DNA from 3 places in the Micromonospora chokoriensis genome. Region 2 is predicted to be linked to each of the others. Evidence: riboswitches for the same ligand, from Rfam matches in the RefSeq annotation. Region 2 holds a riboswitch; each other region holds the start of a gene.
The links. Region 2 has a riboswitch for cyclic di-AMP ahead of GA0070612_RS27400 (C39 family peptidase). Riboswitches for the same ligand answer to the same signal wherever they lie in the genome.
Positions count from the first base shown of each region.

Region 1: another riboswitch for cyclic di-AMP. It lies ahead of GA0070612_RS03615 (coiled-coil domain-containing protein); the one in region 2 lies ahead of GA0070612_RS27400 (C39 family peptidase).
Region 3: another riboswitch for cyclic di-AMP. It lies ahead of GA0070612_RS13530 (coiled-coil domain-containing protein); the one in region 2 lies ahead of GA0070612_RS27400 (C39 family peptidase).

Region 1 covers NZ_LT607409.1:771,750-781,624, reverse strand. Annotated here, with positions in the region: gene GA0070612_RS03620 (carbonic anhydrase) at 1-291, shown strand, start outside; gene GA0070612_RS03615 (coiled-coil domain-containing protein) at 410-1,429, opposite strand; cyclic di-AMP (ydaO/yuaA leader) riboswitch at 1,434-1,564, opposite strand; gene GA0070612_RS03610 (YibE/F family protein) at 1,731-3,101, opposite strand; gene GA0070612_RS03605 (heavy metal translocating P-type ATPase) at 3,413-5,473, shown strand; gene GA0070612_RS03600 (metal-sensitive transcriptional regulator) at 5,512-5,808, opposite strand; gene GA0070612_RS03595 (heavy-metal-associated domain-containing protein) at 5,899-6,108, shown strand; gene GA0070612_RS03590 (hypothetical protein) at 6,122-7,066, shown strand; gene GA0070612_RS03585 (heavy metal translocating P-type ATPase) at 7,078-9,333, shown strand; gene GA0070612_RS03580 (CsbD family protein) at 9,407-9,580, shown strand; gene GA0070612_RS03575 (ArsR/SmtB family transcription factor) at 9,744-9,875, shown strand, end outside.
Region 2 covers NZ_LT607409.1:6,046,983-6,056,857, forward strand. Annotated here, with positions in the region: gene GA0070612_RS27385 (bifunctional cytidylyltransferase/SDR family oxidoreductase) at 1-1,195, shown strand, start outside; gene GA0070612_RS27390 (CDP-glycerol glycerophosphotransferase family protein) at 1,229-2,899, shown strand; gene GA0070612_RS27395 (alpha/beta fold hydrolase) at 2,906-3,652, opposite strand; gene GA0070612_RS27400 (C39 family peptidase) at 3,786-4,634, opposite strand; cyclic di-AMP (ydaO/yuaA leader) riboswitch at 4,868-5,009, opposite strand; gene GA0070612_RS27405 (hypothetical protein) at 5,295-6,065, opposite strand; gene GA0070612_RS27410 (hypothetical protein) at 6,197-6,577, opposite strand; gene GA0070612_RS27415 (acyltransferase family protein) at 6,672-7,883, opposite strand; gene GA0070612_RS27420 (glycosyltransferase family 2 protein) at 8,195-9,370, shown strand; gene pseI (pseudaminic acid synthase) at 9,504-9,875, shown strand, end outside.
Region 3 covers NZ_LT607409.1:2,850,677-2,860,551, reverse strand. Annotated here, with positions in the region: gene GA0070612_RS13570 (glycoside hydrolase family 3 protein) at 1-391, opposite strand, end outside; gene GA0070612_RS13565 (DUF3145 domain-containing protein) at 492-983, opposite strand; gene GA0070612_RS13560 (hypothetical protein) at 1,291-1,620, shown strand; gene GA0070612_RS13550 (carbonic anhydrase) at 1,877-2,494, opposite strand; gene GA0070612_RS13545 (alpha/beta fold hydrolase) at 2,673-3,620, shown strand; gene GA0070612_RS13540 (HelD family protein) at 3,729-5,846, shown strand; gene GA0070612_RS13535 (cation diffusion facilitator family transporter) at 5,953-6,870, shown strand; cyclic di-AMP (ydaO/yuaA leader) riboswitch at 6,984-7,115, shown strand; gene GA0070612_RS13530 (coiled-coil domain-containing protein) at 7,119-8,183, shown strand; gene GA0070612_RS13525 (hypothetical protein) at 8,301-8,804, shown strand; gene GA0070612_RS13520 (SRPBCC family protein) at 9,410-9,875, opposite strand, start outside.

The sequences.
Region 1 (9,875 bases), 1.6 Mb from region 2:
CGGCCGCCGGGGCACCTGCCCGCAGTGGTCGACGCAGTGCTGCCCAGCCTGCGCCGGGCCGAGGCCGAGGGTGTGCGCGACATCGACGGCATCGTCGACATCCACATCGCACAGACCGTCGAGACGGTGCTCGGGCAGTCGCCCGTGCTGGCCGGCGAGGTGGCGCAGGGGCGGTGCGCGGTGGTGGGTGTGTCGTACCGGCTCGCCGCCGGAGAGGTGCGCCCGGTGGCCGCCGTGCCGGCCGACCTCACGACGCTCGGCACCGACCCGGCCGCGCCCGCCGCGGCCTGACGCGACGAGAGTCGCGCCCTTCGCGGCCTGACGTGACAGGGGCCGCGCCTTTCGCGGCCTGACGCGACGAGGGCCGTTCCGCGCGACGCGGAACGGCCCTCGGCCAAGGCCCTGCGGGTCAGAGCAGCGACATGTGGACGTGGTCGGTGTGGTTCGACGGCCCGCTGTACGACTTCCAGCCGGTCGCCGGGAACCAGATCTGCCGGTTCCAGATCACGTAGTAGATGCCCAGCCGGTCGGCGTTGCGGATGAGGAACGCGGCGACGTTGTTGCCGTACTTCCGGGTGTCCTCGTTGTGCCACGGCGAGAAGCCGCTCTTCTGCAGCGACCAGTCGCAGGCGCGGCCCTTCGGGTGCTCCCACGGCCCACCGGAGCGGTAGCAGCCGACGAACCGGTTGAAGCCGGCCCGCTTGACCTCCTTGTACGCGTGCAGCGTGCGGGGCGTGACGCAACCGGACGTGGTGGGGTCCTTCTCGCTGCACGACTGCGGCTTCCAGTCGCCGTCGGCGGTGCGGCCAGGGCCGATCTTGGCAACCGGTGACGTGGCGTCGACCAGGCCGCCGGTGAAGCCCTTCCCGCCGACGAGGGACAGCGCCTTGTCCGCCTCGCTCTTGCGCTTCGCCATCAGGGCGGTCTGCTTCTGCTGCTCGCGGACCTCCGCGTCGAGAAGCTGCTTGGCCTGCTCCGCGCGGGCCTTCACCGCGTTGACCTCGGCGAGCTTCTTCTCGTTGACCATGTTCATCTCGTCGAGCAGCGAGGCGCGCTGGACGAACGCGTCCGGGGCCTTGCTCTCCAACAGCATCGCGAGCGCGCCGATGCGGCCGGTCCGGTACGACTGGGCGGCGATCTGCCCGACCTGTGGGGTCAGCGCGTCCAGGTCGGCCCGGGCCCGATCGACTTCCCGCGCCAGGTCGCCCTGCCGCTTCTTGGACTTGTCCAATTGGGACTTGGCTGCGGAGTAGTCGCGGTTGGCCTGCTCGATGACGTCGGTGAGCAGCTTCGGCTCGCCGTCCTCCTCGTGCCCGGACGGGGTGGGAGTCGTCGGGGCGGCGTGGGCCGGGAGGGGCCCGGCGAGCACGGTCAGTGCGGCGATCACGGCCACCACGGGTGTCAACCAGCGGCGTAGGGGTGCCGTCACAATGTTCCCTTCCCTCGACCGCCGACCGGGTTAGCTGACGGGTTCGGGGCGGAAGTGGCCCCTACCGCTGACGCGGATTCACCCCACGTACCTGGGTCCCCGGCTCGCCGGTTGGCGATTGGGCGGTGGCACCGCAGACGCCGCTTCGCGCCTTCATCGGTGACCGCGAGCGAGGTTACCCGAGAGTCGGTCGGGTGAGCTACGCCTGGATGCCGACCAAAAGCGTCATTTCGCCATAGCGGTGAGTGACCAGTGACGCGGTTCTCAGGGTGGAGGCCCGATCTGGTCACGCTGAGGAGTGTCACCATGTCGTATCCGTGCTCCTGTTCGGCTCCGGCCACCGGTCGGCGGCGGTAGATGGGGGTGAGGGCCGCGTCGGGTCCGACTCGTCGGGGTGACCCGTTCGCGGTGAGATCAGTGCGGCCAGCGTCTCAGCCCGGTCCGTCCGCGGTCGCGGGGCGGCGGCGTCGGCGGGCGACGTGGTGTCCGTGCGACCGGCGGCGGTCACCAGCGCGGCCAGGCCGGTGGTCAGCGGCACGGCGGCGATCAGGCCGAGGGTGGCGACCGCGCTGCGGACGATCTCCTGGGCGAGGAATTCGCTGGTGAGGATCTGCCCGATCGGTCGGGAGTCGGCGGTGAGCAGGAGCAACAGCGGCAGCGACGCGCCCGCGTACGCCAGCACGATGGTGTTGACAGTGGACGCGATGTGCGCCCGACCGACCCGGGTTGCCGCACGGTACAGCTGCAACCGGGTCAGGCCGGGGTTGGCGTGGGCCAGCTCGGTGACGGTGGCCGCCTGGGTGACTGTCACGTCGTCGAGCACCCCGAGCGATCCGATGATGATGCCGGCGAGCAGCAGGCCGTGCAGGTCCACGTCGCCCTGGAACATCGACAGGGTGGTGGCCTCCTCGCTGCCGAAGCCGGTGAGGTGGGTCGCGGCCGTGGCGATGGTGGCGAGCACCCCGGTCAACACCAGGCTGCCCAGGGTGCCGAGCACCGCTACCGAGGTCTGTGCGGTGACCCCGTGTGTCAGGTAGAGCACCACGAACATGATCAGGGCGGCACCGACCACCGCCACCAGCAGGGGTGACTTCCCCGCGCCGATACCCGGCAACACGAAGGTGAGCAGGATGGCGAAGCTGGCGGCCAGCCCGGCGAGCGCCGCGAGACCCCGCCATCGGCCGAACGCGACGATCGCGGCGGCGAAGACGACAGCCAACCACAGCATCGGGGTGCCCCGCTGGTGCTCGGCGACGTTCCAGTTGCTGATGGTGGGGTCGGTGGGGTCGGTCAACTCGACCAGGATGACCTCGTCGCCGACCTCCACCCGGGGCGCGCCCGGCCCGTCGGGCACGGGCGTCTCGACCTGCTGGCCGGCCGACGGCCCGTCGTCCACGCGGACGTCGACAGTGCCACAGCGCCCGTCGCCGACGCGCGGTGTGCCCTCGGGACTCGACGGCGACGGCGGGCACGGCTCCATCACCACCCGGGTCACCGTGCCGCTGTAGCGCGGCACGTCCGCCTCGCCGTCGGACTGCGGTGACCCGCCGCGCGGCCAGAGGACCAGGGCCGCGATCACGGTGGCGACGAAGAGGGGCACCACGGTCATGACGAGGATCCGTCGCACCCTCGGCGGGGCGGACGGAGCGGGACGGGCGTGGTCGGAACCCAAGGTGAGACTCCCAACGATCCAGTGCGGGGTACGTGTCAGTGGGCCGGTCGGTTCACCGTCACTGCGGAAACGTGGTGGGGGAACGCGACGGTTCGCCGGCTGACGACCGCTCGGTCACGCACGGTCAGGATCCGACCCGACCAGCCGGCCGCGACAGCACCGCGCGGCGGCGCGGGTGTCCGTTCGTGCCTCGGTCCACCGGGGGTCATCGTGGGGAATGCTAACCAGCACGATCGGGGGACGCAGGTCGTGACGGAGTGTCGGTGGTGGAACCGTCGGCGTGGCGGTCCGCGGACCGGCATCGTGGAGACATGCCCGCGTCGTCACCGCCCGACCCCGGCCGGCACGTCCCGGCCGCGCCGGCGCAGCACGGCGAGCACGCCGGGCACGACAAGCACGCCGGGCACGACCCCGAGATGTTCCGTCGGCGCTTCTGGGTCTGCCTGGCCCTCACCGTCCCGGTGGTCCTGACCAGCCACCTGGTGTGGGATCAGTGGGGCCCGGGCTGGGACGTACCCGGCCGCGCCTGGGTGGGCCCGGTGCTCGGCTCGGTGGTGTTCTGGTGGGGCGGCCGGCCGTTCCTCGTGGGTGCGGTGCGGGAGGTGCGGGACCGCGCGCCCGGAATGATGCTGCTGGTCGCGATGGCGATCACCGTCGCCTACGCGGCGTCCCTGGCGACCAGCGTGGGCGCCTTCGACCTGGACTTCTGGTGGGAGTTGGCCGCGCTGGTCACCATCATGCTGCTCGGCCACTGGCAGGAGATGAAGGCCATCGGGCAGGCCCGGGGAGCGCTCGCGGCGTTGGCCGCGCTGCTGCCCGACGAGACCGAGCGGGTCGCGGCGGACGGGCAGGTCGAGGCGGTGGCGGTGTCCGACCTGCGGGTCGGTGACGTGGTGCTGGTCCGTCCGGGCGGTCGGGTGCCGGCGGACGGCCGCGTCGTCGAGGGTGACGCCGAGCTGGACGAGTCGATGATCACCGGTGAGTCACGGCCGGTCGCCCGGTCCGCGGGTGGCCGGGTGGTGGCCGGCACGGTGGCCACCGACTCGGCGATCCGGGTACGCGTCGAGGCGCTGGGTGAACAGACCGCGCTCGCCGGCATCCAGCGGATGGTCGCGCAGGCCCAGGGCTCCGGCGGGCGGGCCCAACTGTTGGCCGACCGGTTCGCCGCCGCGCTGTTCTACGTGGCCACCGGCACGGCCGTGCTGACCGTGCTGGTCTGGGCCGCGCTCGGTCGAGCCGACGAGGCGGTGGTCCGTGCGGTCACCGTCCTGGTGATCGCCTGCCCGCACGCGCTCGGTCTCGCCATTCCCCTCGTCGTGGCGCTCTCCACCGCGTTGGCCGCGCGGTCCGGGATCCTGGTGAAGGACCGGTTGGCGTTGGAGCGGATGCGGACCGTGAGCGCGGTGCTGTTCGACAAGACCGGCACGCTGACCCGGGGCGAACACGCGGTGACCGACGTGGCGACGGTGCGAGGCACGGAGCGGGACGAGGCGCTGCGGATCGCGGCGGGCGTCGAGTCGGACAGCGAGCATCCGCTGGCCCGCGCGATCGTGGCGGCGGCCGGGCCCGCAGGTCCGCGCCCGGCCGCCGGGTTCCGGTCGCTGCCGGGCCGCGGTGTGCGGGCGACAGTCGACGGTACGGAGTACGCGGTGGGCGGTGCGGCGCTGCTGCGGGAACTGGGCCTGACCCTCCCGACCGAGCTGGAGGCGGCGACCACCCGGTGGTCGGCTCGGGGAGCGGCGGTGCTGCACCTGGTGCGGCTGCCGGAGGCCGTGCTCGGCGCGTTCGCGCTGACCGACGAGGTGCGCCCGGAGGCCCGGCGGGCCGTCGACGAGCTGCGCGCCGAGGGGGTCCGGACCATCGCCATGATCACTGGTGACGCCCGCCCGGTGGCGGAGGCGGTCGCCGCCGAACTCGGCTTCCGACCCGGCGTCGACGAGGTCTTCGCGGAGGTGCTGCCGGCGGAGAAGGACGAGCGGGTGGCCGACCTGCAACGGCGGGGGTTGACGGTGGCGATGGTCGGCGACGGGGTGAACGACGCGCCGGCGTTGGCCCGGGCGGACGTCGGCATCGCGATCGGCGCGGGCACCGACGTGGCGATCGAGTCCGCCGGCGTGGTGCTGGCGTCGTCGGACCCGCGCGGGGTGGGTGCCGTGGTCCGGCTGTCCCGGGCGTCGTACCGGACGATGCGTCAGAACCTGGCCTGGGCGGCGGGCTACAACGTGGTGGCGCTGCCGCTCGCGGCGGGGGTGCTGGCCTGGGCCGGTGTGGCGTTGAGCCCGGCGGTGGCCGCGGTGCTGATGTCCGCGTCCACCATCGTGGTGGCGCTCAACGCGCAGCTGCTCCGCCGGGTGCGCCTCGATCCGGACTGAGGCCGGGTGCGCCTCGGCCAGGACTGCGGCCGGGCCGGTCAGCCGCGCTTCATCAGCCGGCCGACCGCCGCCATCATCTCGGTGGCCATCTCGTCGGCCCGGCCCTCGGCCGCCCCTTCGTGCATGCAGTGCCGGGCGTGCCCGTCGAGCAGCCCGAGCGCCACCTTGTCGAGGGCGGCCTGGATCGCGGAGATCTGGGTGAGCACGTCGATGCAGTAACGGTCGTCGTCGACCATCTTCTCGATGCCCCGGACCTGCCCCTCGACACGGCGGAGTCGCGCGAGCAGCTGGTCCTTGCTGGCGGTGTACCCCCGGATCGGGGCGGGTGTGGTCATGCCGGCAAGGATAGCCTACCCCCGGGGGGTATGGTACGGTCGCTTCCGGTGGGGATACCCCCACCCCGTACCGGTAAGGGAGACGTTCTGATGGTCAACACGACGTACCAGGTGCAGGGCATGACCTGCGGGCACTGCGTCAGCGCGGTCACCGCCGAGGTCGGCGGCATCGCGGGCGTGCACGACGTCCAGGTCGACCTCGCCACCGGCCGGGTGACCGTCGACAGCGACCAGCCGTTGGACACCGACGTCGTCCGGGCCGCCGTCGACGAGGCCGGCTACACCCTCGTCGACGCGTGATCGGAGGGCCGCCATGCGCACCGTGACGAGGTTGGCCGGGTTCGCCGTCGGCCTGGCGGCGGTCTTCGGCACGACGTACGGGATCGGCCGGGTGGTCGACCGTGCCCCGGCGGCCGAGAGCCGGCACGACGAAGGCGCTGCTCCGGCGACCGACGCGGGCGGGGTGACCGATCGCCTCCCCGGCGGTCTGCTCGTCTCCGACAACGGCTACACCCTCGAAACCGTCGACGCTCCGGCCGACGAGTTCGCCTTCCGGATCGTCGGGCCGGACGGACGCCCGGTGACCCGCTACGACGTGGCGCACGACAGGCGGATGCACCTGATCGTCGCCCGGCGGGACCTCTCCGGCTTCCGCCACGTGCACCCCGAGCTGGCCCCGGACGGCACCTGGCGGGTCGACACGCCGCTGGCCGGCGCCGGGCAGTGGCGGGCCTTCGCCGACTTCGCCCCGACCGGGGCGGAGCCGCTGACCCTCGGTGTGGACGTGACAGTCCCCGGCGAGCTGACCGAACGGCCACTGCCGGCACCCTCGACCAGCACCACCGTCGACGGCTACACGGTGACCCTGACCGGCGCGCCGGAGCCCGGCCGCACGGCGGAGCTGACCCTGACCGTGAGCCGGGACGGGCAGCCGGTCACCGACCTGGAGCCATACCTGGGCGCGTACGGGCACCTGGTGGCGCTACGCCGAGGTGATCTGGCGTACCTGCACGTGCACCCGGACGGGACACCGGGGGACGGGCGGACCCGACCCGGTCCGGCGGTCACCTTCCTCGCCGAGGTGCCCTCGGCCGGTACCTACCGGCTCTACCTCGACTTCCGGCACGGTGGGGCGGTGCACACCGCCGAGTTCACCGTCGTCACCGACGGCACCTCGACCGGGGCCGTTCCAAGCCCGAGCGGACCGGCGCCGACCGAGAGCGCCGACCACGGCACCCCCGGGCACGGGCACAACTGACGGGACAGACGATGACCACCACCAGCAGCAGACCGCTGCCCGAGGCACCCCACCGGATCGAATTGGCGATCGGCGGCATGACCTGCGCCGCCTGCGCCGCCCGGATCGAGAAGAAGCTCAACCGGATGGACGGCGTCAGCGCCACCGTCAACTACGCCACCGAGAAGGCGACGGTCCGGTACGTCGACGGGGTCACCCCGGACGACCTCATCGAGACGGTGCAGAAGACCGGCTACACGGCAGCGCTGCCCAGCCCGCCGACCGAGGATCAGCCGGTGGACCCGCTGAAGGGCCCGCGTACCCGGCTCTGGGTCTCGGTGGCGCTGAGCGTGCCGGTGGTGCTGCTGGCCATGGTCCCGGCCTGGCAGTTCGACTACTGGCAGTGGCTGTCGCTGACCCTGGCCGCCCCGGTGGTGGTCTGGGGCGGCCTGCCGTTCCACCGGGCCGCCTGGATTAACCTGCGGCACGGCGCGGCGACCATGGACACCCTGGTGTCGCTCGGCACCCTGGCCGCGTTCGGGTGGTCGCTCTGGGCGCTGTTCCTCGGTGACGCCGGCATGCCCGGGATGACGCACCCGTTCCGTTTCGACATCACCCGCACCGACGGCGCCGGCAACATCTACCTGGAGGCCGCCGCCGGAGTGACGGTGTTCATCCTGGCCGGGCGCTACTTCGAGGCCCGTTCCAAGCGCACCGCCGGCGCGGCCCTGCGGGCCCTGCTCGAACTCGGCGCCCGCGAGGTGGCGGTGCTGCGCGACGGGGTGGAGACCCTGATCCCGGTGGACCGGCTCGCCGTCGGTGACCGATTCGTGGTCCGCCCCGGGGAGAAGATCGCCACCGACGGGGTGGTCGACGAGGGCACCTCCGCCGTCGACGCCAGCATGCTCACCGGTGAGTCGGTGCCGGTCGAGGTCGGCCCCGGCGACGGCGTGGTCGGTGCCACCATCAACGCGGGCGGACGGCTGGTCGTCACCGCGACCCGGGTCGGTGCGGACACCCAGCTCGCCCGGATGGCCGACCTGGTCGAGCAGGCGCAGAGCGGCAAGGCGGCCGTGCAGCGGTTGGCGGACCGGATCTCCGGTGTCTTCGTGCCGATCGTCATCACGCTGGCCGTCGGCACCCTCGGCTGGTGGCTCGGCACCGGAGCCGGCCCGACCGCGGCGTTCACCGCCGCCGTGGCCGTGCTGATCATCGCCTGCCCCTGTGCGCTCGGCCTGGCCACCCCGACGGCATTGCTGGTCGGCACCGGCAGGGGAGCCCAACTCGGTGTGCTGATCAAGGGTCCGGAGGTGCTGGAGTCCACCCGCCGCGTGGACACCGTGGTGCTGGACAAGACCGGCACCGTCACGACCGGCCGGATGACAGTGGTGGACGTGGTGCCGGCCAGCGGGGAGGACCGGGCCGAGCTGCTGCGGCTCGCCGGTGCGGTGGAGGCCGCCTCCGAACACCCGATCGCCCGGGCGGTCGCCGCAGGTGCCGCCGAGGCCGGCGCGCTGCCTCCGGTGACCGCTTTCCGTAACCTCGAAGGTTTGGGCGTGACCGGCACCGTGGACGGTCGGGTCGTACTGGTCGGCCGGGCCCGACTGCTGCGGGAGCGGCAGATCGACGTGCCGCCCGAGGTCGAGTGGGCCGTCAGCGAGGCGGAGGCCGTCGGCCGTACGGCGATCGTGGCCGGTTGGGACGGACAGGCCCGGGGTGTGCTCGCGGTCGCCGACGTGGTCCGCCCGACCAGCCGGGCGGCGGTGGCCCGGCTGCGCGCGCTGGGGCTCACCCCGGTCCTGCTGACCGGCGACAACACCACGGTGGCCCGGGCGGTCGCCGCCGAGGTGGGCATCGACGAGGTGATCGCCGAGGTGTTGCCGGCCGGCAAGGTCGAGGTGGTGAAGCGGCTCCAGGCCGAGGGACGGTCGGTGGCGATGGTCGGTGACGGGGTCAACGACGCACCGGCGCTGGCCCAGGCCGACCTCGGGTTGGCCATGGGCACCGGCACCGATGTGGCGATCGAGGCGTCCGACCTCACTCTCGTCCGGGGCGACCTGGACGCCGCGGTGGACGCCATCCGGTTGTCCCGACGCACGCTCGGCATCATCCGGGGCAACCTGTTCTGGGCGTTCGGTTACAACGTGGCGGCCCTGCCGTTGGCCGCCGCCGGACTGCTCAACCCGATGATCGCCGGCGCGACCATGGCGCTGTCCTCGGTCTTCGTGGTGGCCAACAGTCTGCGACTGCGGCGGTTCCGGTCGGCCACTGTCGATCGCGGACTGTGACGACGGCAATGGTTGGACCGGTGACGACGGGGTACTGCTGGTGTCGTAGCGACGCTTGCGATGGAGGTTGGCAATGGGTTTCGACGACAAGATCAACAACGCCACCGAGGACGCGGCCGGCAAGCTGAAGGAAGGCGCCGGTCGGGCCACCGACAACGAGCAGCTCGAGGCCGAGGGTCGCGCCGACCAGTCGACCGCCAAGCTCAAGCAGGCCGGCGAGAAGATCAAGGACGCCTTCAAGAGCTGACGTACGACGTACCCCGCACGCCGGGTCGGTGATCTTTCACCGGCCCGGCGTGCTGTGTGTCCGGGTGCTTTCGCGCCCCTGAGATCCCCCTGATTCCGTCTTCGCTCCCCACCGTCGCGCGCCGCAACCTGCTAGCTTCTTTTTGCATGTGCGAGGGCTTGTTGTGAGCAGTGCCCCACCGCCGGCCGGCGACGACCTGGTGCGGGTGCTGGCCGCCCTGGCCAATCCGCATCGGTTGCGGATCGTGGCAGCGCTGTCCCGTGAGCGTGCGTACGTCAGCGGGCTGGCCCGGCAA
Region 2 (9,875 bases):
CCGGATCGCCCTGGACGCGGTCGGCCCGGAGGACTGCAACATCCTCTTCCACGACGCGGTACGCCCGCTGCTCAGCGGCCGGATCGTGCGGGAGTGCGTCAACGCCCTCTGGACCTACGACGCCGTGGACGTGGCCATCCCCTCCGCGGACACGATCATCCAGGTGGACGACAACGACTGCATCACCGACATCCCGGTGCGGTCCCGGCTGCGCCGGGGGCAGACCCCACAGGCGTTCCGTTCCCCCACCATCCGTGAGGCGTACCGGATCGCCGAGGGTGACCCGAACTTCGCCGCCACCGACGACTGCGGCGTGGTGCTGCGCTACCTGCCCGGCACCCCGATCAAGGTGATCGACGGTTCGGACGAGAACATCAAGGTCACCCACCCGGTCGACGTGCACCTGGCCGACAAGCTCTTCCAACTCGCCGCGGCGCAGGCGCCCCGGCTGACCGACCACCGCAGCTACAGCGAGGAGCTGACCGGCCGCACCATCGTGGTGTTCGGCGGCAGCTACGGCATCGGCCACGAGTTGACCGAGCTGGCCCGCCGCTTCGGCGCCCAGGTCTTCCCGTTCAGCCGTTCCAGCACCGGCACCCACGTGGAGCGGGCCGAGGACGTCGAGGCCGCGCTGACGACCGCGTTCGAGGCCACCGGTCGGATCGACCACGTGGTGGTCACCGCCGGGATCCTGGAGCGGGGCGAGCTCGCCGAGATGGACGAGGAGACCATGGACCGGGTGCTCCAGGTCAACTTCGTCGGCCCGGTGACCATCGCCCGACAGGCGCTGCCCTACCTGCAACAGACCAAGGGCCAGTTGCTGCTCTACACCTCCAGCTCCTACACCCGGGGCCGGGCCCGCTACGCGCTCTACTCGGCCACCAAGGCCGCCCTGGTCAACCTCACCCAGGCGCTCGCCGACGAGTGGGCCGACGTCGGCGTACGCGTCAACTGCATCAACCCGGAGCGGACCGCCACCCCGATGCGGACGCGGGCCTTCGGCGAGGAGCCGGAGCACACGCTGCTCGCCGCGGAGGCCGTCGCCCAGTCGTCCCTGGACGTGCTGATCTCCGACCTGACCGGCCAGGTGATCGACGTACGCCGGGCGCCCGGTGACGGGGTGACGCCGAGCGTTCCGGCGCAGGGCGGGCCGGGTCAGGTCGAGACGTCGGCCGACGTGGCGTCGGCCAACTGACGCCCACGGCTGCGGAACCACGAACGGAGCGACATGCGCGGCGACCTGGTCCGTAAGCTGGCTGCCCGCTGCCTGAGCACCGGGTTGGCCGTCCTGGCCTTCGTCGTGCTGGCGCTCACCGACGCCACCGGCTGGGGCCTGGCGTTGGCTGTCGCGGCAGTGGTCGCGTCGGCCGTGGAGCAGCGGGTCCGGCCCGGCGCCGACCTCGTCGCCGAGACGACGCTGATCGCCGCCGCGGTCCTGGTGGGTTACTGGCGTCGGCTGGACGACGGCGTCGACCTGGCGTTGGTCGCCACCGCGCTGGTCCTGCTGGGGCTGGTGCTGCTGGTGGGGCCCCTGCGCACCGCCGGCAACCTGGAGATGCGGACGGCGAACCTACCGGTGCGCACCTGGACGCCGGTGGTCGCCGACCAGCTCGGCACCGCGCTGCTCGGGCTGCTCGCCGTGGTGGCCCTCGCCGCCGCGCTGACGCTGCCGGCCGTGGTGCCTCTGGTCGCCAGCCTGCTGGTCGGTGCGGGTGTGGGGGCGGTCGCACTGGACCTGGCCCGGCGGCGGTTCCGGCCGGGCGCCGGCGGCGGCGCGGTGGGTCGCGCGCTGCGTCGGCACCAGCCGGAGTTCGTGCTCTACTTCTCCGCCCCGCCCGGCTCCGAATACCAGGTCACCATGTGGCTGCCGTACCTGCAACGGATCGGCCGCCCGTTCCTGGTCATGCTGCGCGAGCCGGAGTTCCTGGCGCCGATCGCCGCGGCCACCGACGCTCCGGTGGTCTACTGCCCGACCCTGCGGGCCATGGACGAGGCGCTGGTGCCGAGCCTGCGGGCGGCGTTCTACGTCAACCACGGGGCGAAGAACAGCCACTGCATCCGCTTCACCCAGCTCACCCACGTGCAGTTGCACCACGGCGACAGTGACAAGGCACCGAGCGCCAACCCGGTCTCCGGGATCTTCGACCGGATCTTCGTGGCCGGGCCGGCCGCGATCGACAGGTACGCCCGCGCCGGGGTGCAGATTCCCGCCGACAAGTTCGTGGTGGTCGGCCGCCCCCAGGTCGAGTCGATCCAGGTACGCCAGGAGCCGGCGCGGGGCCTGGCGCACCCCACTGTGCTGTACACCCCCACCTGGACCGGGCACCACGCCGACGCCGACTACTGCTCGCTGCCGGTGGCCGAGCAACTGCTGCGGCGGCTGCTGGAGCGCGGCGCGACGGTGATCCTGCGGGCCCACCCGTACACGACGCAGAACCCGGCGTCGGCACGCCAGTTGGGCCGGCTGACGGAGCTGCTGACGGCCGATCGGGCCCGCACCGGCCGGCAGCACGTGTTCGGGTCGGCGGCCCGGGAGCTGAGCCTGACCGAGTGCGTCAACTCCTCCGACGCGTTGGTCTCCGACGTGTCGGGGGTTATCTCGGACTACCTCTACTCCGGCAAGCCGTACGCGGTCACCGACATGGGTGGCGAGGGCGACCGGTTCGTGGAGCGCTTCCCGCTGGCCGGCTCGGGGTACGTGCTGCGTCGCGACCTGTCCAACGTGGACGAGGTGCTGACCGACCTGCTGGACACCGACCCGCTGGCCGAGGCGCGGTGGGCCACCCGCCGCCGCTACCTGGGCGACTTCCCCGCCGAGTCGTACGCCGACGCCTTCCTGGGCGCCGCCCGCCGCGAGCTGACGTCGGCACCGGAACTGGCCACACCCACACCGGTGTAGACCAGTTCAGCGGTACGGGTCGAGCAGCGCCAGCACGGCCGCCGGGTCCTCCACGTGCGCGTTGTGGCCGAGACCGGGCAACGTGACGACCGGCACCCCGTACTCCTTGAGCTGTTCGTCGCTGACCATCGGGTCGTGCTCCCCGCGCGCCAGCACGACCGGCGCGTCGGTCGCCGCGAGCAGCGCGGTCAGGTCGGGCTCGCCGACGGCGAACGCGGTCGGGTCCATGGCGAGACGCCACCGGCCGTCGACCTGCCGCAGGCCGGCGTCCACCACCGGGTGGTCCGGCGCGACCAGGCCGGCCAGGCCGGACACCCGTAGGTAGCGGCGGGCTGCCTCGGCGCGGGTGGCGAACCAGCTGACCGGGCGGGCGGCGAGGTCGGCGGCACGGGTCAGCTCGTCGGGTGACCAGACGGCCTTGATGCCCAGCCCGACCACGGCGTCCACGGGCGTCCCGGCGGCGCGGGCGGCCAGCGCGAGGCCGACCACCCCGCCCAACGAGTGCCCGAGCACGACGAGCCGGTCGCCGGCCACCAGGCCGCGCGCTATCCGGTCCGCCAACCCCGCAAAGGTGTACGACGGCAGCGGCGCCGCCCAGCCGTGGCCGGCGAGGTCCGGTGCCAGCCACCGCCCCGCCCAGCGCTGTTCCAGCAGCGGCGCCCACGGCAACCAGACGTCCCCGCTCGTGCCCATTCCGTGCAGGAGCAGCAGGACCCGCCCACGACCGGCTTGACCACCCGATTCATCCACCACGGCCGCAGTCTCCCACGGTTCACGGCCCGGTACGAGAGCCGCCGTCCACGCCGGACACCGACGCACCGACGAAAATGCCGCGGGCGTCGGCCCCTTGTGGGGGACGACGCCCGCGGCGGTCAGCGTGCCTGGGTCAGGCGGAGTAGCCCCGGCTGGCGATCCAGTTGGCCAGGTCGATGGTGGTGATCCAGTACGCCGGGTCGGCGGCGTTGGCCGAGTCGGCGATGCGCACGGTACGGCCGTTGTCCTTGTAGCCCACGACGGCGATGTAGTGCCCGCCGCCGTAGGAGTGGTAACCGCCGTCGGTGTCGACGGCGTCGCCGACGACGTTCGCGACCACGCCACGGCCGTCGGTGATGGCCTTGACGACGTCGGCCTGGAGCCGGTCCATCTGGGCCGGGCTGGGGGCGCCGGCGAACATCCGGGTCCGGTACGGGGAACCCTTCACCTCGGCGTTGAGGACCCGGGTGGTGTCCTCGGCCGAGTTGGTGCCCATCTCGGTGGTGCCCAGTTCGGCGCCGAGCTCCTCCTGGGTGCGGTCGATACCGGTGGCGCTGAGGGCGTTCCGGGTGGCCGCCGGGCCGCAGTTGTAGTACGTGTTCTGCGCCTCGTAGTCGTAGTCCAGGACCTTCGTCGCGGGCGGCTTCGGCGGCGTCGGCTTACGGGTGAGGTCGGGGTTGGCCTTGGCCTTGGCCTTGGCCGACGCGGCGGTGGTGGCCGGAGCGGCGGTGCTCGGCGCGGCGCCGGCCGACGGGGACGCCGCACGCGCCTCGCCACGGGAGGCGGCGACGTCGCTGCGCATCTCGGCGACGGTGGTCGCGGTGCGCCCGCCGGCGGGTGCGTCGTCGGCGGTGGTGAGCAGGGCGCCGGTGGTGGTGGCGATCGCGAGGGCCGCGGCGGAGGCGGCAACGATCTGGTACGGGCGCTCGGTGGCGAAACGGCGGAGCTGACGCTGCAGGGTGTGCTTCACGGGGTCCTCCACGGATCGGGGGGAGAGCGGCACAGCGGCGACCGGACCGGTATCCGGGCAGGCGCCGGCGCGCGGACCGTGGTCCGCGGATGGTGAACCGCTCAGGGGAACGCCCGGCGTGGCCGGGCGGCTAGGCGATGACCCGGGGGGTCAGCTCACCGTCACTGGACGAATGAGCGCGGGTACCGCCGCGCCGTGGAGGCGAGGGAACAACCGAGGGGTGGAAAGGTGCTGCACGTGGATGGAACTCCTTCCGACACCGCCTACCGGGTTAGCTGACGGATTCGGGCGGGAAGATCGCCCTACCGCGGGCTCTGGCTCGCGGATTCACCCCGGACTTACTGGTGGGTCCCCGGTTCGTTCATCACGATTGAGCGGGTCGGCGCGGCGTCGCCTCTTGCGATCGGTTACCGCACCGGACGGGACGACAGTACTGGCCCGTTCGCACCCCTGCCAAGCCAGCTCCACCTGCATAAACCTGAAATGTCGCGGCAATTTCTGCGCGTATTGCCGATGATGCGACTCGATGGGACAAGCGGTTACGGTGACGCCTACGGGCGACAACCGGACAGGCCGCCGAGAATGCGACCAGATTCTCCGGAAGAATGGCGCCGATCGCGCCGGACGCCCGAATTCCGGTCGGCGTGAGCCAGCTCACGTCACGAATCGGGCTCAACTCGCCCGCGCGGGCCGCCACCGCGCCACGACAGCGGGTCGGAACGCACCGGTCACCGCCCGCCGCGCGGGTAGCGGGTGCGGTCGCAGCCGGGCCGCCGCCGCGCAGCTCTCCGTCGCGAGGGCTCGCGCTGAGTCGGCAGCCAGTTCCGCGTCCCGCCAGGCAGCCCGCTCCCGGGATGCGGCGGCCTGGTAGTCGGCCAGCCTCGCGTCCCGGATCGTCCGGCTCAGCAGCACCTCCTGCTCGACCGGGTGCCGCCGGGGATCCCAGCCGCGCCGCTGGGCGAACACGTCGCCCAGCTGCGCCATGCTCAGGTCACCCCGCCAGTACGCCGTCATCGCGGCCCGGTGCAGGTAGCGCTCGCGGGCGGCGTACTCGGCCGGGGTGTGGGGGGTCTGCGGGGTCGGCAGCGTCTCGGCGCCCGCGAAGCGACGCGCAGCGGCGTCCGCCTCGTCGTAGGCGTCCCAGGCCCGCTCCAGCTCCGCCTGAGCGGTCAGCCAGTCAGCACGTCGCCGCTGCGCGGTCCTGGCCGCCCCGGTCGCGGCGACCGCCACCTCCTCGGCGTACCGGCGCAGGTCGGCGGCCTCGGCGGCGGCCACCTCACGAGCGGTGGGGGCGGCCGTGCGCGGGTCGTCCGGGGGTGTGTCCCGCTCGGGACGGGCCACCAGCAGGGCGAGTACGCCCAGGGCCAGCAGGAACAGGGTGGACCAGATGGCGGCGGCCTGCGGCACCTCGGTCACGAACTGGTAGAGGACAGCGGTCTGCATGGTCGGCACCTCGGAAGAGAGCGATGCGATGGGTAGCTCCAGCGCCACCGGGCCAGGGGCGGTGAACGGGCCGGTGGGGCGCGGAGCTGGTGGGTCGACAGGCGCGGCGGCGGGACGGTCGTCCCGGTGACTCAGCGCCCGGGCGGGGCTCGGGGTGCCCGGCTGCTCGGGGCGTGACCGAGGGGCAGCTGCTCGGACCCGGCCGCGCGCAGCGAGCCGGCCGCGAGAGTGACCTGGTCACCGGGTGGCGTTGGTTGCGGGTCGACCGACCACGCCGGAGAGGATGCCTCGACGGGCTGCTCGGTCGTCGCCCGCGCCTCGTGCATCGCCACCTGCGCGCAGGTGGACGGGCAGGCCGCCGGGAGTGATCCGAGGGCGAACGGAGCTGGCACGGCGGCCGAGGCCGGGCCCGCGCCGAGCGCCAGGGCCGCGACGACGGCGAGGCTGGTCAGCACCCGCGTCGCCCAGCGCGCCACCCACCACAGCGGACAGGTGATCGCGACCGGAAGCACGACCTCACGCTACCGTCGTGCCGACCTCACCGCACCGACCACGGGCGTGTCGTCGCACGCCGCGCCGAACCCCCACTGAGCAGGGTGGACGGTGTCAGCGCGAGTCGACGTACGGTGATCGGTCGGTGGTCTGCCCGCTCTCCCCGGCGGCGTCGGCCGGTCGGCCGTCGGCGTCGGGACCGCCCTCGCGTTGCCGGGGAACGGACGCCGACCGGGCCGGGCGGCGCGGTGCGAGTCGACGCATCATCGGCGTCTCGACGAAGCGGTGCAACAGCCCGGCGAGGACCAGGTTCACGGCCAGGAAGCCGAGCACCACCGCTGGTCCACGCCAGCCCGTGAACCCGGTCCCCCAGTCGCCGCTCCACCGCAGCACGCTCGTCATCACCAGGACGTGCACCAGGTAGAAGGCGAAGGAGACCTCCCCGAGCCAGACCAGCGGCCGGGAGCGCCACGGCGACCGCCTGTTCCGCACGTCGGCGTCCGCGGCGGCGGCGATCACCAGCACGTACGCGACGGCGAGCAGCGTGGTCCACAACTCCGCGCGGATCCACTGGGCGGCCGCCACCCAGGTGCCCACGAAGACCAGGCTGGCGACGGTGAGCCCCGGGCCGCGCCAGAGACCCCGCCGCATCAGCTCGGCCGCCACGGCGCCCAACCAGAACTCCAGCGACCGTACGGGCGGGAAGATCTGGGTGAACCACCACCGGCTCGCCTCCGGCACCAACTGCTGGGCCGGCCAGAGCGCGAGGATCAGCAGCGGCAGCGCGACGATCAGCACCCAGAGCAGCTTCGGGTTGGCCCGGCGCAGCAGCGGCAGCACCAGCGGCAGGCACAGGTAGAAGAAGAACTCGCAGGAGAGCGACCAGCTCACCGTGTTGACGCTGTAGAACCAGCCCATCCGGGGGTCCCACGCCTGCAACAGCAGCAGGTTCTCCAGCGCGACCGCCGGCAGGACCGGGTCGGCGAACCACCAGGCGACCAGCAGGGCCGCACCCCACAGCACCACGTGGTTCGGGTAGATCTTGGCAACTCGACGCCGCCAGAAGGTGCGCCGGGAGTCGCCGACGCGGGCCGACCAGACCAGCACGAAACCGCTGAGGATGAAGAAGAACTGCACCCCGGACAGGCCGAGCGTGAACAGCGCGTCGACCACCGCCTTGTAGTCCGGTTCGGCGATGATCCGCATGGTGCCGGCGTGAAAGCCGAAGACCAGCAACGCGGCGATCCAGCGCAGCCCGGTCAGCGAGGGCAGCCGGGCGGGCGGGCCGGCGGGCCGGGCGGTCGACACCGCAGCGGCGCTGGTCATGCCGGGATCCTGAAGATCCGCAGGGTCACCAGCACGTCCGTATCCTCCTCGGCGCGGCGTCGGACGACGCGACGGCGACGCCCGCGACGGCCCGGCAGGGCCGCACCGAGGCACCCTACCGGGTCACTCCCGGGTGAACCGGACGTGTCCCACCCGCCCACAGCGGTACGGGCACGTGCCACGGTCGCCGGATCGGCGGACTGCGGGCCGGCCGCCGTTAACCCCCCGCTCGGGGGGAGTTCAGGGACTCCACCATCGGCGGTCACGTCAGGTTCCGGGTTCGGCCACCCGGACCGTCAAAGGTGGCGGGCGTGGTCAATGAGCCGACGCACGCACCGCTGCTGAGCATCGTCGTGCCCGTGTACGGCGTCGAGGCGTACCTGTACCAGTGCCTGGAGTCGATCCGGGCCGACATCCCGGCGGGCGAGTCGGACGCGGTCGAGATGATCGCCGTCGACGACGCCTCCCCGGACGGCTGCGGCGACATGCTCCGCTCCTACGCCGCCGGCCGCGACGGGGTCCGCGTCGTGCACCTGAGCAGCAACGTGGGCCTCGGCCTGGCCCGCAACGCCGGGCTGGACGTGGCCACCGGCCGGTACGTCTGGTTCGTCGACAGCGACGACTGGTTGCCGCCGGGCACGATCGCGGCGGTGCTGGACCGGCTGCGCCACCACCAGCCCGACGTGCTGATGCTCGACCACCTGCGGGTGCACGAGGACGGTCGGCGGGAGGTCGACGCGAGCAGTCCCCTGCTGCGCGGCATTCCCGGCGTGACACGCCTCGACGACCAGCCGCACCTGCTGCGGGTGCAGCACACCGCCTGGAACAAGGTGGTCCGGCGGGACTTCCTGGACCAGTTGGAGCTGCGCTTCTTCCCCGGCTGGTACGAGGACATCCCGTTCAGCCACCCCCTGCTGATCGGCGCCGAGAAGATCTCCGTGCTGGACCGGGTGTGCTACCTGTACCGGCAGGGTCGGTACGGCGCGATCACCTCCACCCGCAGCGGCCGGCACTTCGACGCGTTCGCCCAGTACGAGCGGTTGCTGGACTGGGTCGCCCGCAAGCACCCGGACGAGCGGTTGCAGGCCGAACTGTTCCAGCTGATGATCAACCACTATCTGGTGGTGGTGGGCAACGACGGCCGGCTGCACCCGCACCTGCGGCGGGACTTCTTCCACCGGGCCGCCGAGCACTACCGCCGGTACCTGCCCGCCGGTGGCTATCCGCTGCCGTCGGGCGTGACCGGGCTCAAGCACCGCCTCGTGGGGCGCGACGACTGGCTGGCGTACTCGGCTCTGCGCCAGGCGCACCGGGTCGCCGGTCGCCTGCGTCGCACCGGCCCGACCGGCGGCGTCGACGCCGGTTCCGGCTCGGTCACCGCCGACGACGACGCGGGTCGAGGAGCTGGCACCGCGACGACCGGCGACGGCGAGCTGGTCACGACCGCGCAGCGGCGCGACGCGCTGGCCGGGAGCCGCCGGCCGTGACCGCTTGCACCGCACCACACGCCGGGGGCCGGGTCGGCTCCCGGCGCCCTGGTTCTCCAGGTCGTCCACCCGCCGGGCGGACGACGACAGCACCACCGCACCCCGGTGCGGGCGTACCCGAGCAGAGGTCGGAATGACGGCGACAATCACCATCGGACCGCACGCGGTCGGTGCCGAAGAGCGACCGTTCGTGGTCGCCGAGATGTCCGGCAACCACAACGGAGATCTGAACCGGGCACTCGCCATCGTGGACGCGGTGGCCGAGAGCGGGGCGCACGCGCTGAAGCTCCAGACGTACCGACCGGACACCATCACGATCGACGTCGACACCCCGGCATTCCGGATCTCCAGCGGGCACGAGCTGTGGGGCGGGGAGAACCTGTACCGCCTCTACGAGCGGGCGCACACCCCGTACGAGTGGCACGCCCCGATCTTCGAGCGGGCCCGCGAGCGTGGCCTGACCGTGTTCTCGTCGCCGTTCGACGCGACCGCCGTGGAGCTGCTG
Region 3 (9,875 bases), 3.2 Mb from region 2:
TGGTCGGGTCGTCGGCGCTGAAGCCGACCAGGATCAGGCCACCCAGCCGGTACTTGCTGATCATGTCGGCCGGGGTGTCGACTCCGGCGAGGGCCTGGTTGCCGGCGGCCGAGCCGGCCGAGACCTTCGTCGCCGAGTCGCCGTAGGCGTACGGCATCAGCACCTGGCCGACCAGGTCCTCGTCGGACAGCGTCGCGACCAGCGCGGCGGCGCGGGCGGCGGGGTCGCCGGCCGGCGGCGCGGCGGAGCTGCTCGGCGCCGCGGCGGAGCCGGCGGGGCTGGGCGTCGGGGACGGGCGTTCGGCGGCACCCGAGCAGCCGGAGACGAGCAGGGCGGTCAGGGCGGTGGCTGCGACGGCGGCGCGCCACGGGCGATTCGACACGCGGCCTATCCCATCAGTTCCCCCTTATCGGGGCAACTTGACCTTTCCGCCCGCCCGCAGGGCTCACCGACGACGTGCGTGCAGGTTGCCCGGCCCGCACACGGGCGAGTCAGCCGACCCGGGTGAGCAAGGTCACCGGCGCGCCGTCTCCGGCGTAACGGTAGGGCTCCAGGTCGGCGTCCCACGCGGTGCCCAGCGCCTTGTCCAGCGCGTGCGCCAGCGCCTCCGGAGCCCGGGATGCGGCCATCAGCGTCCGGAGCCGGTCCTCGCCGAGCTGGATGTCACCGGCCACGCCGACGGTGGCTCGGAACAGACCACGGGCCGGCACGTACATGAAGCGTTCACCGTCGGCGCCGGGACTCGGCTCCTCGGTGACCTCGAAACGGATCATGGGCCACTGCCGTAGGGCAGCAGCCAGCTCGGCGCCCGTCCCCGGACGACCGGTCCACCCGCACTCTGCCCGGCGTGCGCCGGGGTCGACGGGCTGAGCCGTCCACTGCAGGTTGACCGGCGCGGCAAGGACGCGCGCGATCGCCCACTCGACGTGCGAGCACACGGCGAGCGGGGTCGAGTGGACGTATACGACGCCACGCGTTGGCACGGTGACCTCCCGGAGAGCGAGGTGCGTCTTCCCCTACGACCTCGACCACCCAGGTGGCTCGTGCAACACATGATGACTCCTGTGACGCGTGGTGCGCCAGGGAATCGGAAAAAACGCCGGGTGGAATAGCCGGACGGGTGGCTGCCGTTGCCTCTCAGGACACCGCGACGACCAGCATGATGTCGTGGTCGTGTACAGTTCCACCGGCGGCTTATGCCGCGTTACACCTACGCGAGCCGGACACGATCGGCCCGCACACAGCCCCCGGACGTTCAGTCCTCCCGTACGTCTTGCAAGGAGTACCTCCGTGGCGAGCAACACCTCTAAGACCGCGCGCGCGTCAGTCCGGGCCGGCCAGGCTGGCCAGGGTGGCGCCCTCAGCGTGCTGGGCGAGTTCAAGTACCTCATCCCGCTCAACGGCGGCAAGCACGCCTACGTGCGGAACCTGACCAACGGCAAGACCGCGCACCTGCGCACCGACTCGGACGCCTTCGTCGAGGAGATCCGGGTCCTGGCCGCCGCCGGCCACGCCGCCAAGATCCGGGCGGAGATCAACAACCTGGCCGCCGCCCACCCGGGTGACGGCTGGGAGGCCACCGAGAAGCGCCTCGTCGCGGCCGGTGTCTTCGAGGGCTGAGCCCCTCCCCCACCGCATCATCTGAAAACCGCCCGTCGGGAGTTCCCGGCGGGCGGTTTCGCGTGCGCGAGGATCGGCTTCGTCGATCATGGAGTTGTGGTGCCCGGCTTGGAGTCATCCACGCCGTTTTGTCACCCACCACAACTCCATGATCGACGGGGGAGGCGGGGGCGGGGCGGGGCGGGGCGGGGCGGCGGGGCGGGGCGGGGGAGGCGGGGCGGGGCGGGGGAGGCGGCGGGGCGGGGCGGGGGGGCGGTTAGCCGGGGTCGAGCAGGGCTACCTCGCCGGTGGCCAGGTCGTAGAGGCCGCCGGTGATCGCCACCCGTCCGGCGGCCACCGGCCCGGCCAGCAGGTCGTCGTCGCGCAGCGTGCGCACCGTCCGCCGGACGTGCCGGCGAATCGCCAGCGGGTGCACCGCCGGGTCGTCGAACCCGATCTCGGTCACCGCCGGGGCGATCTCGTCCACCAGGTACGCCAGCGACCCCCCGGGACGCTCCCCGGTGCGCAGCGCGTCCACCGCGGCACCCACCGCGCCGCACCGCTCGTGGCCGAGAACCATCACCAGCGGTACGCCGAGCCGGCCCACCACGTACTCGATGGAGCCGCACACCGCCCGGTCGAGCACGTGCCCGCCGGTACGGATCACACAGATCGCCCCGAACGTCTGGTCGAAGATCGCCTCCAGCGGCACCCGTGAGTCGATGCAGCCGAGCACCACCGCGTACGGCTGCTGGTCGCCGGAGGCGGCGGCTGCGGCGGCCGTGACGTCGTGCCCGTGGATCGGCTGACCGCTGACGAACCGCCGGTTCCCGGCGAGCAGGTCGGCGAGCGCGGCGCGGGGCGTACCGCCGGGCTGCCGTTCCCGCCCCGGCATCCCGCCCATGGGCACTCCCGACGACCCCATGCCGTTCAGCTTGGTCTCCCGCCGACGACCCCGGGCGAGGTCGGGAATGTTCGCCCCGGCGCGATTGACGTGGTCTGATGGCGGGTAGCCGGTGTTACCGCCGGGTATCCCGGTGCTGGTGGTGCTGGGCGGCCCTGGGGAGGTGGCGATGCCGGAGCGGTTCGAGGTGGGCATGCCGGACGGCGTACGGCTCAACGTCGAGGTGACCGGGCCGGCGGACGCCCCGGTGACAGCCATCCTGCTGCACGGCTGGACGCTGGATGGGCGCGCCTGGCACCGGCAGGTGGACGCGCTCGGCACGACGCCGGTCGGCGGGGCGGTGCGGGTCGTCACCTACGACGCGCGGGGGCACGGCCACTCCAGCTGCATGGCGCTGCCCACCGCCACCCTGGCCCAGCTCGGCGACGACCTGGCCACGGTGATCGACTCGGTGGCGCCGACCGGGCCCGTCGTCCTGGTCGGGCACTCGATGGGCGGCATGACGATCATGGAGTACGCCCACCGCCACCCCGCGCACTTCGCCGCCCGTACCTCCGGGCTGGTCTTCGTCTCGACCACCGCCGAGGGGCACACGCACACCGTCTACGGCCTCTCACCGCGGATCGCCCGCCTGATCCGGCTGGCCGAGACGACCGGCGCCGGGGTGTTGGCCCGATGCGGTTCGTGGCGTGCGCCCCGGGCTCTGCTGAACGCGCTGCGACCGAGCATCCGCTGGATGCTCTTCGGCGACCGCTGCGACCCGTCCGACCTGCGCCTGGTGACCTCGGCGGTGGCTCGTGCCTCGCTGCGTTCGATTGGCGGGTTCCGCGCCTCCATCGGTGCCCAGCACCGCCTGGACACCCTCGCCGCGCTGGCCCACCTGCCGGCCGCCGCTCTGGTCGGCGACCGGGACCGGTTGACCCCACCGCCGTGCGCCGAGTCGATCGCGGCGGCCCTGCCGGCCACCGAGCTGACCATCTGCCCTGGTGCCGGGCACATGCTGATGATGGAACGGCCGGACGAGGTCACCGCCGCGCTCACCGGAGTCCTGCGTCGGGTGCTCGCCGAACCGCCGCCCCGCAGCCTCGACGCGACCCCCGCCGGGACCGGCGTCTGACCACGTTCCCGCACCTCGGGCGCGGCGGGCCGGGCGCGGGGCCGTACCCTTCTGCGGTTGGCCTGCGCGGTTCCCGCCGCCTGCCGGCGACAGTCGAAGGAGCGTGCGTTGACCGACCAGACCGGCCTGGAGCAGGAGATCGCCGTCGAGCAACGCCACCTCGACCGGGTGTACGCCCGGTTGGCCGAACTGCGGCAGTCGGCGGTCCGCGCCGAGCGCGACGGCTACCGGATGGCTCGGGTGGGCACGTTCGGTGCGCTGGTGGAGCGCGACGCGATGGTCTTCCACGCGGCGCAGCGGCGGCACACGCTGGACGCCGAGCACGAGGGGCTGGTCTTCGGCCGGCTGGACCTGCGCGACCGTCAGGTGCTGCACGTCGGACGGCTCGGCATCCGGGACGAGGACGCCACCACGCTGGTCGTGGACTGGCGGGCCCCGGCGGCCGCCGCCTTCTACCAGGCCACCCCGGCGCAGCCGCTGAACGTGGTGCGTCGCCGCACGATCCAGTCCCGGGCCGAACGGGTCACCCGAATTGAGGACGACCTGCTGGACCCGACCGCCGCGCCGGAGGGGATGACGGTCGTCGGCGACGGCGCGCTGCTGGCCACCCTGTCCAAGGCCACCGGCCGGGGCATGCGGGACATCGTGGCGACCATCCAGCGCGAGCAGGACGAGGCGATCCGTTCGCCCGGTTCCGGGGTGACGATCGTCGCCGGTGGCCCCGGCACCGGCAAGACCGCCGTCGCCCTGCACCGGGCCGCGTTCCTGCTCTACTCCGACCGCAGCCGGTACGCGGGCGGCGGCATCCTGGTGGTGGGCCCGTCGTCGGTGTTCGTGGAGTACATCGGCTCGGTGCTGCCGTCGCTCGGTGAGGACACCGCCACCCTGCACTCGTTGGGCACCCTCTTCCCGGGGATGAGCGCCACCCGCACCGACCCACCCCGGGTGGCGGCGGTGAAGGGTTCGCTGCGGATGCGTCGGGTGCTGGAGCGGGCGGCCCGCGACGCGGTGCCGGGCGGCCCGGGTGAGCTGCGGCTGCTGTACCGGGGCACGCTGCTGCGGCTGGACCGGACGACGCTGGACCGGATCCGGGACCGCGCGCTGCACCGGGGCGCCCGCCGCAACGAGGTGCGCCGGGCCGGCTTCGACGGGGTGTTCGCCGCGCTCTGGGCGCAGGCGCGGGAGGTGGGTGTCACCCGACTGCCGGAACAGCGGGCCTTCGAGGCGGAGATCGCCGAGCGGGCGGAGTTCCGGGAGTTCCTCAAGGCGTGGTGGCCCCGTCTGCACCCTCGGCACGTGCTCGGCTGGCTGACCCAGCCGGACCGGCTGCGCCGGTACGCTGGGGGGATCCTCTCCAACGCGGAGACCCGGCTGCTCACCACCGCGTACCGGGATCTGGACTCGACCGGGCTGACCATCGCCGACATCGCGCTGCTGGACGAGTTGGACGCGCTGCTCGGCAAGCCGGTGCAGCCGGCCCGGGCCCGTCGCGACCCGTTCCAGCTGGCGGGCGGCGTACGCGAGCTGAGCACCGCCGCCGACCGGCAGCGGGCCGCTCGCGCGGCGGCCCGGGAGCGCCCGGAGGACTACCGGGACTACGCGCACGTGGTGGTCGACGAGGCGCAGGACGTCTCGCCGATGCAGTGGCGGATGATCGGCCGTCGTGGCCGGCTGGCCTCCTGGACCGTGGTGGGTGACCCGGCGCAGACCGCATGGACCGGCGACCCCGACGAGTTGGACCGGGCCCGGGACCAGGCGTTGGGCCGGCGCAAGCGGCACGACTTCACGCTCACCACCAACTACCGCAACTCGTCGGAGATCTTCGCGGTGGCGGCGGCGGAGATCCGCCGGCTCTACCCGGACCTGCCGCTGCCGACCGCCGTCCGCTCCACCGGCGTCGATCCGGTCGAGCTGGTGGTGCCCGCGGCGGGGTTGGAGATCGCGACCGTGAAGGCCGCCGCCGACCTGCTGGCCGAGGTGGAGGGCACGGTCGGCGTGATCACGCCGGTGCCGCGTCGCGACGAGGTCGCCGGCTGGCTCGACGCGCTGGACGCGCCGAGGTTGCAGGTGGTCACCAGCCTGGAGGCCAAGGGCATGGAGTACGACGGAGTCGTGCTGGTCGCCCCGAGCGAGATCCGGGCGGATCCGGGTGCCGGGGTACGCACCCTGTACGTGGCGCTGTCCCGGGCCACCCAGCGACTCACCACCATCGACCCCACCGACTGACCTGCGCGAGCGCCGGCCGGCGGGAGGTGCGACCCGTACACTTGCACACATTGCGATGTGAACATACATTGGACCGGACCTCGGACGGCGGCGGAAGGTAGTTCACGTGGGAGCAGGTCATGACCACCACCACGGATCCGTCGCCAATGCCGCGCACCAGCACCGGGGTCGACTCTGGGCGGCCTTCGGGCTGCTCGCCACCCTGATGGTGGTCGAGGCGGTCACCGCCCTGCACACCGGCTCGCTCGCCCTGCTCTCCGACGCCGGGCACATGTTCACCGACGTGCTCGGCATCGGCATGGCGCTCGCCGCGATCACCGCGACCCGGCGGGCCACCGGCGACCCGCAACGCACCTTCGGGCTCTACCGACTCGAGGTGCTCGCCGCACTGGCCAACGCCGTCCTGCTCTCCGGCGTCGCGGTCTACGTGGTCATCGAGGCGATCCGCCGCTTCGGCGACCCGCACGAGGTCATCACCGGTCCGATGCTCGTGGTGGCCGTCCTCGGCCTGCTCGCCAACATCGTCGCCTTCGGCCTCCTCCGCGCCGGTGCGCGGGAGAGCATCAACATCCAGGGCGCCTACCTGGAGGTCCTCGGCGACCTGCTCGGCTCGGTCGGCGTGATCGGCGCGGCGCTGCTCATCACCGTCACCGACTGGTGGTGGGCCGACCCGCTGGTCGCCGTCGCCATCGGCGTGTTCATCCTGCCGCGCACCTGGCGGCTGGCCCGGGCGGCCATCCGCATCCTGGTGCAGGCCGCACCGGAACACCTCCAGGTGACCGCCGTGCACGACCGGCTGGCGGCGGTCCCCGGTGTGGTCGAGGTGCACGACCTGCACGTCTGGACGCTCACCTCGGGCATGGACGTCGCCTCCGCACACCTCACCATGGAGCCCGGCGCAGAGGTCGGCGCGGTGCTCACCGCCGCGCGTACGGCCCTGCACGACGACTTCCGGATCGAACACGCGACGCTGCAGATCGAGCCGGGCGCCAACTCCGGGGCCTGTGGCTCGATCGAGTGGTGACGGTGAGTTCCCCGTACTGACGCACTCACCGTCCGTCACATTCGCTGCAGCCGCCCCACGAGTACCGGTAGGCTCTGTCCCGGCCGCCACCAGGCGGCGCCTCCCGGCGCCGGTGGTGGTCGTCGCCTAATCGCCCACACGGGCGAACCGGGGAACCACGTTCCTGGGGTGCATCCGCGTCAGCGGTAGGGATCTTCCGTCCCGAACCCGTCAGCTAACCCGGTCGGCGGCTGACGGAAGGACTGACAGTGGCACCAGCACGACATCCCGCCGCCCGACTGGCGGCCCTGATCGTCGCGATGCTCGCTCTCGGCGTCGCACTCCCGGCCGGCACCGCCTCGGCCGCTCCCCCGACCGGCCAGCGGGCCGCCGCACCCGACTCCGACGAAGAGGGCGGCACCCCGGCGCTCCGCGCCCAACTGGAAGCCGCCAGCAAGGGCTACCTGGACGCGAAACGCGCCCTGGACACCTCCGTGCAGCGGCAGCAGCAGCTCACCACCCAACTGAAGACCATCGAGGTCGAGCTCGACCAGCGCAACGGCAAGGTCGGCGAGATCGCCGGCGTCGCGTACCGCACCGGCCGACTCAGCACCATATCGGCGCTGCTCAACAGCAACACCCCGGAAGGCTTCATGGACCGGGCCGCCTCCCTGGACGCGGTGGCCGCCAACGAGGACCGGGTGCTGCGCGACCTCCTCACCACCAAGGACCAGGCCAACCGGACCCGCGCCGCCCTGGACGGTGAGATCAACGAGCAACGCAAGCAGGTCGCGGTGATGGCCAAGCGCAAGGAGCAGGCCGAGCGAGCCCTGACCGTCGCCACCACCCCGAAGCCACGGACCACCGCCGACACCGACTCCAACCGGGGCACCTCCACCAGCAACGCCAAGGCCGCGCCGCGCAACTCCGACGGCTCCTGGCCGAAGGAGTCGTGCAGCGTCGACGACCCCACCCCGGCCAGCGGCTGCATCACCCCGCGCACCCTGCATGCCCTCAACCAGGCCAAGGCCGCAGGCTTCACCCGGTACGTCTCCTGCCACCGCAACGGAGGCTCGGGCGAACACCCGAAGGGCCGAGCCTGCGACTTCGCCGCGCAGAAGGGCGGCTTCGGCGGGGACGCCACCGGCGGTGACAAGACGTACGGCAACAACCTGGCGGCGTACTTCATCCGCAACGCCGACCGGCTCGCCGTGCTGTACGTGATCTGGTACCGGCAGATCTGGCTGCCCAGCAGCGGGTGGAAGGCGTACAGCGGGGCGGGCGGCGACCCGTCCAGCGACCACACCAACCACGTACACCTGTCGGTCTACTGACCACTCGTGGCCGGTGCCCCCGTCGAGGGGCACCGGCCACGGCTACGTCGCGGGACGTACACCCGATGTCGCCGGTCGTCGGACGACCCGGCGACGGTCGGCGGGCAGCATCGCGGCATGCCTCGGATCCCACCCACCGCCCGCAAGGCGCTGCTCACCCTGCACCTGGTCACCTCGCTGGGCTGGCTCGGCGCCGACCTGGTGCTGCTCACCCTCGGCATCGCCGTACAGCGGGGCGCCGACCCGGCCGTCTTCTACCCGGTCGGCGCGGTGGTCGGCACCGTCCTGTTCGCACCGCTCAGCGTCCTGGCCTGGCTGATCGGTGTCGTCAGCGCGCTGCTCACCCCGTGGGGCCTCCTGCGCTATCGGTGGGTGTTGGTCAAGCTCGTGATCACCACGGTGATGGTCGGGCTGGTGCTGTTCCTGCTCACCCCGAATCTGCGGCACGCCGGAGCGTTGGGCTCCGCCCTCCCCGCACGGGATCGCGCCGACCTGGTGATCGCGCCCGCGGTGTCGACCACCCTCATGATCATCGCGACGGTGCTGTCCACCTACAAGCCGTGGGGCCGCCGACAGGCCGCCCGAACGACCACACCGACCGCGCCGACACGCCGACCGTGACCGCACCCCGGCCGTGACCACACCCCGACCGCGCCGACACGCCGACCGTGACCGCACCCCGGCCGTGACCACACCCCGACCGCGCCGACACGCCGACCGTGACCACAGCACCATGATCGCGCTGTAACCACGATGTAGTGGTCTCCTGAGCGCCGTCAGGCCACTACGTCCATGATCGAGCGTGACCTTGACGGCTGCGGGCGCGCCGATCCGCTCCTGGGCGGCGCCGGGTGTTCGCCCTCAAGATCCGCGCAACATCAGGAATAGTGCTGCCTCCCGCCCGTCGGAGGCAGCAACATCCGGGATATTGCGCGGATCTTGACGCAGGGCGCGGGGCGGGGACGCGGGACGCCGGGGCGCAAGGCCCGGCCGCGAGGCCCGGGCGCGAGGCGCAAGGCCCAGGCGCGAGGCCCGGGCGCGAGGCGCAAGGCCCAGGCGCGAGGCCCGGGCGCGAGGCGCAAGGCCCAGGCGCGAGGCGCAAGGCGCAAGGCCCAGGCGCGAGGCGCAAGGCCCAGGCGCGAGGCGCAAGGCGCAAGGCCCAGGCGCGAGGCGCGAGGCGCAAGGCCCGGGCGTGAGGCGTGGGCGCGGGGCGTGGGCGCGCGGGGTCAGGCGGCGGGTGGGGGGTCGTCGGCGCGTTCCAGGGCCGGGCCCAGTCGGGTGGCCAGGGCGAGGTGGGCGGCACGGGCCTGGCGGAACGCGTACCGGAACAGTGGGGCGGGCGCGGTCAGGGTGATCTCGACGTCGATCCGGACCAGGCCGTCCGGCTCGGGGCGCAGCCGGGTGTGGTTTCGCACTGTGGTGGCCGGCCACTGGCGGGCCACCATGACGATCTCGTCGTCCTCGTTGATCAGCACGTCCGCGTGGTACGTGGTCGTGAAGCGCGCCGGGCCCACCGACAGACGGTCGTTGATCGTGTAACTGGCCTGCGCGCCGGGTCGGGGTGGCAGTCGACGGACCTGGACGATCAGGGGGTGCAGCTCGCCCTGGCGGGTCAGGTCGCTGAGCATCGCCGCCGCGTGGGCCGGCGAGCACCGGGCCTGGACGGTGTAGCTGAAGGTATCGCTCTTGAGC